DNA from 3 places in the Janthinobacterium sp. Mn2066 genome. Region 1 is predicted to be linked to each of the others. Evidence: predicted binding sites of a transcription regulator. Region 1 holds the regulator's gene; each other region holds the start of a gene.
What was found. The regulator sigma-54, encoded in region 1, starts transcription at its own class of promoters, with help from an activator protein. The targets are predictions, from matches to a motif close to TGGCANGNAANCTGCTTT.

Region 1 (2,272 bases):
TTCCACATACACGGTCTTGCCGCTCAGACGCAAATTGACTTCGGCCTTTTGACGTTTTGCTTTCTCTTTGAGGTTGTCGACGGTCAGAATCACGGCAATATCGATAACTTGATCGAAATGACGTTTCACACGCTCCAGTTTCGTTTGTACGTATTCACGGATGGCTGGTGTCACTTCAAGATGATGTCCGCTGATGGTGAGATTCATACACACTCCTAAAGATGATCAGGTTCGTGCGGAGTCCATCGTATCCGACCCGTAGAGGAACCGAAAAAACTACAAAGACTTACGCAGGCTCACTGGCGGAATTTTCAACGCTTCCCGGTATTTGGCAACAGTACGTCGCGCAATCACCATGCCCTGTTCCCCCAGCATGTCCGCAATCTTACTGTCGGATAAAGGATTTTTTGTGTCTTCTGCTCCTGTCAGTTGCACGATCAGTGCCCGTATCGCCGTTGACGATGCCTCGCCCCCCGCTTCGGTGGCGACATGGCTACCAAAAAAATATTTCAACTCAAACATGCCATGCGGGGTCAGCATGTACTTTTGGGTTGTTACCCGCGAGATAGTACTCTCGTGTAAACCCAGTGTATCAGCTATTTCGCGGAGCACAAGGGGGCGCATGGCGACGGCGCCGTGCGAGAAAAAATTCTTTTGTCGTTCTACTATCGCTTGCGCCACGCGCAGTATCGTATCGAAACGCTGGCGCATATTCTTGATCAGCCACTTGGCTTCCTGCAACTGTACGCCCATCGCGCCCTCGCCCTTGCCCTGCTTGAGCAGGTTCGCATACATGGCGTTGACCCGCAGGCGCGGCATGACATCGTTGTTCAAAGTCACTTGCCAGCCATTGCGGCCGCGCTTGACCACCACGTCCGGCACCACATAATCAGACACGTCGGAGGCAAACACGGCGCCCGGATGCGGGTTGCACTGGCGAATCACTGCTTGTGCTTCACGCAAGTCTTCCTCGTCGCAATTGAGGGCTTTTTTCAGTTTGTTGAAGTCGCGCTGGGCAAACCAGGCCAGGTGTTTTTCGACGATGGCCAAGGCCATGCGTCTTGTTACCAGGGCAATATTTGGCAGGCGGCGGATTTGCAGGGCCAGGCATTCGGCGGCATTGCGCGCCCCCACGCCCGGCGGATCGAAACTTTGCAGCAGCACCAGGGCCGTGCGCAGCTCATCGGCGTCGATGTCGAGCTCTTCCGGCAGGCGCGCCAGGATATCGTCGAGCGACTCGTCCAGGTAGCCATTGTCGTCGAGCGCGTCGATGATCAGCTCAACCAGCGCGCGGTCGCGCAATTCCAGCACCGTCACGCGCATCTGTTCCATCAGGTGCTCGCGCAAGGTGCAGTGATGGGCTTCGAGTTGCGGACGCGCATCGTCGTCCTCGGGCGCCCTGCCCCGGCTCGCTTCGCTCCAGTCACTGTCGCCCGTGTCCGGCGCCGCCGTGGCTTCGCCCGCATCGCCCTCATAGCCATCGGCCTCGGCCGGCGCTGCCGGTGTTTCCTGGCTCGGTGGCTGGGGCGGCGCTTCGGCCGGCGCGGCGGTGGAGCTCAAGGCGCCGTCGGACAGCAGGCGCAGCGAACGATCGAGCGGATCGTCGAGACGCTCAAGCAGCGGGTTATCCGTCAGCAGTTGTTCCAGCTCTTGGTGCAATTCCAGTGTGGACAGTTGCAACAGGCGTATCGATTGTTGCAACTGCGGCGTCAATGCCAAGTGCTGCGAAGTGCGCAGCTGCAATGATTGTTTCATTGGCTCACATACGGAAGTGTTCGCCCAGATAGACCCGGCGTACCGACTCGTTGGCGATGATGTCATCGGGACGTCCCGACGCCAGCACCGAACCCTGGTTGATGATGTAGGCGCGGTCGCAAATACCCAGCGTTTCGCGCACATTATGATCGGTGATCAGCACGCCGATATTGCGCTCCTTCAAGAAACGCACGATGCGCTGGATCTCGATCACGGCGATCGGGTCGACGCCGGCAAACGGTTCGTCGAGCAGCACGAAGCGGGGATCGGTGGCCAGCGCGCGGGCAATTTCCACCCGGCGGCGCTCGCCACCGGATAGTGACAGGGCCGGGTTTTCGCGCAGCTTTTCAATCTGCAAGTCGGCCAGCAAGGTATTCAGGCGTTCTTCGATTTCCGCCTTTTTCAAGGGACGGCCTTCGACGGTCTGGATTTCCAGCACGGCGCGGATATTGTCTTCCACCGTCAGCTTGCGGAACACCGACGCTTCCTGCGGCAGATACGACAAGCCCATCTGCGC
Region 2 (2,272 bases), on a different contig from region 1:
CCGTATTGGGCTTGACGGTAATCTTGCCGAAAGCCTGTTCGCGCGTGGCGGCGCTATGCTCGCGGTAGCCATCCGTGCGAAAGCGCGAGCCATCGAGCACATAGCCGATGCCGCCTGCCTGGCCTTGCGCGCCGATATCCACCTTGCTGGTGCCGTAGCTGCCGCCCGTCAGATTCAGTTCGACGGATGGTGGATTTTGTCCATCCTTGGAAAACAGCTGGATCACGCCGCCCGAATGGTTGCCGTAGATGGCGGAAAATGGCCCGCGCAGTACTTCGATGCGTTCGGCGGTATCGAGATTAAAGGTGGCGGCCTGGCCCTGGCCATCGGGCATGGTGGCGGGGATGCCGTCGCTGATCAGGCGCACGCCCCGTACGCCAAACGCGGAACGGGCGCCGAAGCCACGCGAGGAGATTTGCAGGTCTTGCGCATAGTTCTGGCGGTTTTGCACGACCAGCCCGGGCACGGCGGCCAGCGCTTCCGAGGCGTTGACGCGGATTTGGCCATCCTGGATGCGGGCGCTGTCGACCACGTCGATCGATGCGGGCACTTCCCGGCTCGGGTGTTCGATACGGCTGCCACTGACGACCACGACGTCCAGTACCTGGGCGTCCGGGGCATCGGCGGCAAAGGCGGTGGCGGTGCCTGCAAAAAACAGGCTGGCGATGGCGTTCAGGCGGAAGTGTTGTTGCATATAAAGATACTCCAATGGGATACGAGCTAACGAAGCTTGCTGCTTGTCAGACTGATTATGCCGACTCTGCCTCCCCCGGTGCGCCACGCAGGATGGCGCCGGTGAGAGCAGGGCGGAATTGTCACAAGTGCTGTACCAAAATGCAACACCTGTTCCATCCCCTTGTTCCATTCTGTAGCGCCCTGCAGGCCACCTGGCATGCCAATAAAGCCTTGCAAGTACGCCGGGACCCGCTAATTTTGTAGTGTGGCCAGTGTTGGCACGGCATTTGCAAATGAGAGGTGGTACTCCCCAACGCGGTAGTACCAGGCAGTCACATTACGCATCACCACCAACAATGAGATAGAGGACGACATGAATCTTGCAGACATCAGCAAACTGGGCGTGGCCAATCCCTTCAAGCAACGCTATGACAATTACATAGGCGGAAAATTTGTTGCACCAGTCAACGGTGAATACTTCCCGAACGTCACCCCGATCACGGGCTTGCCTTTTTGCGAGGTTGCCCGCTCCACGGCGGAAGATGTGGAGCTGGCGCTGGACGCCGCGCATGCCGCCAAGGAAGCCTGGGGCAAGACTTCTCCAGCCGAGCGTGCCAATATCCTGAACCGTATCGCCGATCGTATCGAGCAAAACCTGAGCCTGATCGCCACCGCGGAAACCATCGATAACGGCAAGCCTATCCGTGAAACGACGCATGCCGACATTCCGCTGGCAATCGATCATTTCCGCTACTTTGCCGGCTGCATCCGCGCGCAGGAAGGATCCGTGGCGCAAATCGATGCGGAAACTTACGCCTACCACTTCCATGAGCCGCTCGGTGTAGTGGGGCAGATCATTCCATGGAATTTCCCTATTTTGATGGCGGTGTGGAAACTGGCGCCCGCGCTGGCTGCCGGCAATTGCGTGGTATTGAAACCGGCCGAGCAGACGCCGGCGTCGATCATGGTGCTGGTCGAACTGATCGGTGACTTGCTGCCGCCCGGCGTGTTGAACATCATCAATGGTTTTGGCCTGGAAGCGGGCAAGCCGCTGGCGTCGAGCAAGCGCATCGCCAAGATCGCTTTTACAGGCGAGACAGGCACGGGCCGCTTGATCATGGGCTATGCCGCGCAAAACCTGATCCCCGTCACCCTGGAGTTGGGCGGCAAGTCGCCGAACATCTTCTTCGAAGACGTGATGGATGCGGACGACGAGTATTTCGACAAGTGCCTGGAAGGCTTCACCATGTTTGCGCTGAACCAGGGCGAGGTGTGTACCTGCCCGTCGCGCGTGCTGATCCAGGAATCGATCTACGAGAAATTCATCGAGCGCGCCCTGAAACGCGTGGCGGCCATCAAGCAGGGCAATCCACTCGACGCTTCCACCATGATCGGCGCCCAGGCATCGCAGGAGCAGCTGGAAAAAATCCTGTCCTACCTCGACATTGGCCGTCAGGAAGGCGCCGAAGTGCTGGCCGGTGGCGAGCGCAACCTGCAGACGGGCGATCTGGAAAAAGGCTATTACGTGCGCCCGACTGTGTTCAAAGGCAATAACAAGATGCGCATCTTTCAGGAAGAAATCTTTGGACCGGTGGTT
Region 3 (2,272 bases), on a different contig from region 1:
AATTCGCTGAATCGGCCGATGCCAGCGGCAGCGTCGCGGATAATGAGCAAGGACCACCAGTCGCCGATGGCATCGAGCGATCGGGCGATCGCACACAGATTTCCTTGAAGGCTTTTACGTTTCATGCCAGACCCTACCTAATTGCCGTAGGATAGCATAAGAGTTTTATCATTAAACTGAATTCCGCATTACGGCCGGAGTTCGTGGCCAGCAATCGCATCCACTTCGATCCTGCGGCTCCAGAGCGAAGGCTGACACTGCAGCAGCAGCGTTACGCCATCTTGATGCCTGAAGCGCATCAAGACAGTGCAAGCGCAATGCTTACTTCTGTTGTTCGTTCAAGCGCGCTTCCAGTTCCACTACACGCAATTCCAGTGCGTCCAGTTTGGCGCGGGTCTTGGCCAGCACTTGCGCCTGGATATCGAATTCCTCGCGCGTGACCAGATCCAGGCGGGCAAAGCCCTGGGTCATCATCGACTTCACATTTTTCTCGATATCCTTGGCCGGCGAGTTTTCGATGGCCTGGTGGATCTTGCCTTGCAAATCATTAAAGAAAGTATTCATGTCCATGATGGGTCCTTTAGGTGTTCTTCGGGGTGTGGCAGGTGCAACGCACCATTGCGGTGCACTTCAGCCTTAATCTGGTGCGCAGCTGGGCTAATTTTCAAATCTTTAACAGGGTAGGTCCGTCATTGCTGCTGTTTGCAGGCTATGTGTGGGCATAAATACAGCTATCAAGGTGACAAGGTAGCTGGCACGTATTCTGCTAAAGAATTCATAAACGCTCTGTGATCTCCAGGCAAGATTTTAAACCTCAACCGCTTTAAAAGCTCAATAAAAGGAAATCGCCATGAAGAATCTGTCTCACAGTATCACTCTAGCAGCAGCGTTGACATCGGGCATGGCTATTCTGTGCGGCAACGCCATGGCGCAGGAGGTGGCCAGCGCTGCACCGGCCGTAGCGGACACTGTGCCTGATAATGTGGTGAGCTATAACGTGGCGCTGACCAGCGATTACCGTTATCGCGGACTTTCGCAAAGCCGTCTGGATCCCGCCATCAGCGGTGGCATCGACTATACGCACAATCCCACGGGACTGTATGTGGGCACGTGGATGTCGAGTATCAAGTGGATCAGGGATGGTGGTGGTGATGACAATCTGGAATGGGACATCTATGGCGGCAAGCGCGGCGACCTTGGCGCAGGGTTCAGCTACGATGTCGGTGGCTTGTATTACTACTACCCCTCGAATGGCCTGAGCACGAATGCCAATACCTTTGAACTGTACGGCCAGCTCAGTTACGGCCCGGCCTACCTCAAGTATTCGCATGCGACCACGAATCTGTTTGGCGTGGCCGATAGCAAACACAGCGGCTATCTCGATGCGGGCCTGAACTTGCCCATGTACGACGACTATACGCTCAACCTGCATGTGGGACACCAAAACGTCAAACACAATGACTCGCTCAGTTATTACGACTACAAGCTGGGCGTGAGCAAGGATTTCCCGGGCTTTGCCACCGTATCGCTGGCGGTTATCAAGGCCAATATCACCTCGCTGGCGCCCAACGGCACGAATCTGGCCAAAACCGGCCTAGTAGTCACTGTTTCCAAAACCTTTTAAACGAGACCGCCATGAAAATGATTACCGCGATCATCAAACCGTTCAAGCTGGACGAAGTACGTGAAGCCTTGTCGGCTATCAATGTGCAAGGGATAACTGTCACTGAAGTCAAAGGCTTTGGCCGCCAGAAAGGCCACACGGAACTGTACCGCGGCGCCGAGTATGTGGTCGATTTCTTGCCAAAAACCAAAATCGAGGCTGCCGTCGATGACGCCATCGTCGACCAGGCCATCGAAGCGATCGAGGGCGCCGCGCGCACCGGTAAAATCGGTGATGGCAAGATTTTCGTCTACAACCTGGAACAAGTTATCCGCATCCGCACCGGCGAGACCGGTAACGAAGCGCTCTAAGGGGAATCTTAATGAATAAAAATATAACAAAAGTACTTGCTGGGATAGCCTGTCTGTTTGCCTTTGGCGTGGCCGCGCCCAGTTTTGCCGATGCGCCGGCTGCCGCCACGACTGCGGCTGTAGCTACGCCTGCCGTGACGCCGGCGCCCGATGCGGTACCTGCCGCAGCTGCGCCGGCGCCTGCCGCTGCCACCCCTGCAGCGGCACCGGTGCCGAATAAAGGCGACACCGGCTTCATGATGTTGTCCACCTTGCTGGTGATTTTGATGACCATTCCCGGCCTGGCCCTGTTCTATGG

Region 2: the regulator sigma-54 is predicted to act here: its motif matches at 952-969, upstream of adh (aldehyde dehydrogenase).
Region 3: the regulator sigma-54 is predicted to act here: its motif matches at 753-770, upstream of ACL9RI_RS20610 (TorF family putative porin).

The regions. Positions count from the first base shown of each region.
Region 1 is NZ_JBMOUF010000006.1:183,110-185,381, forward strand. It holds gene hpf (ribosome hibernation-promoting factor, HPF/YfiA family) at 1-207, opposite strand, end outside; gene ACL9RI_RS13360 (RNA polymerase factor sigma-54) at 277-1,755, opposite strand; gene lptB (LPS export ABC transporter ATP-binding protein) at 1,760-2,272, opposite strand, start outside.
Region 2 is NZ_JBMOUF010000023.1:7,577-9,848, forward strand. It holds gene ACL9RI_RS27420 (TonB-dependent receptor family protein) at 1-694, opposite strand, end outside; gene adh (aldehyde dehydrogenase) at 1,049-2,272, shown strand, end outside.
Region 3 is NZ_JBMOUF010000010.1:256,597-258,868, reverse strand. It holds gene ACL9RI_RS20620 (winged helix-turn-helix transcriptional regulator) at 1-125, opposite strand, end outside; gene ACL9RI_RS20615 (accessory factor UbiK family protein) at 322-570, opposite strand; gene ACL9RI_RS20610 (TorF family putative porin) at 851-1,624, shown strand; gene ACL9RI_RS20605 (P-II family nitrogen regulator) at 1,636-1,974, shown strand; gene ACL9RI_RS20600 (ammonium transporter) at 1,986-2,272, shown strand, end outside.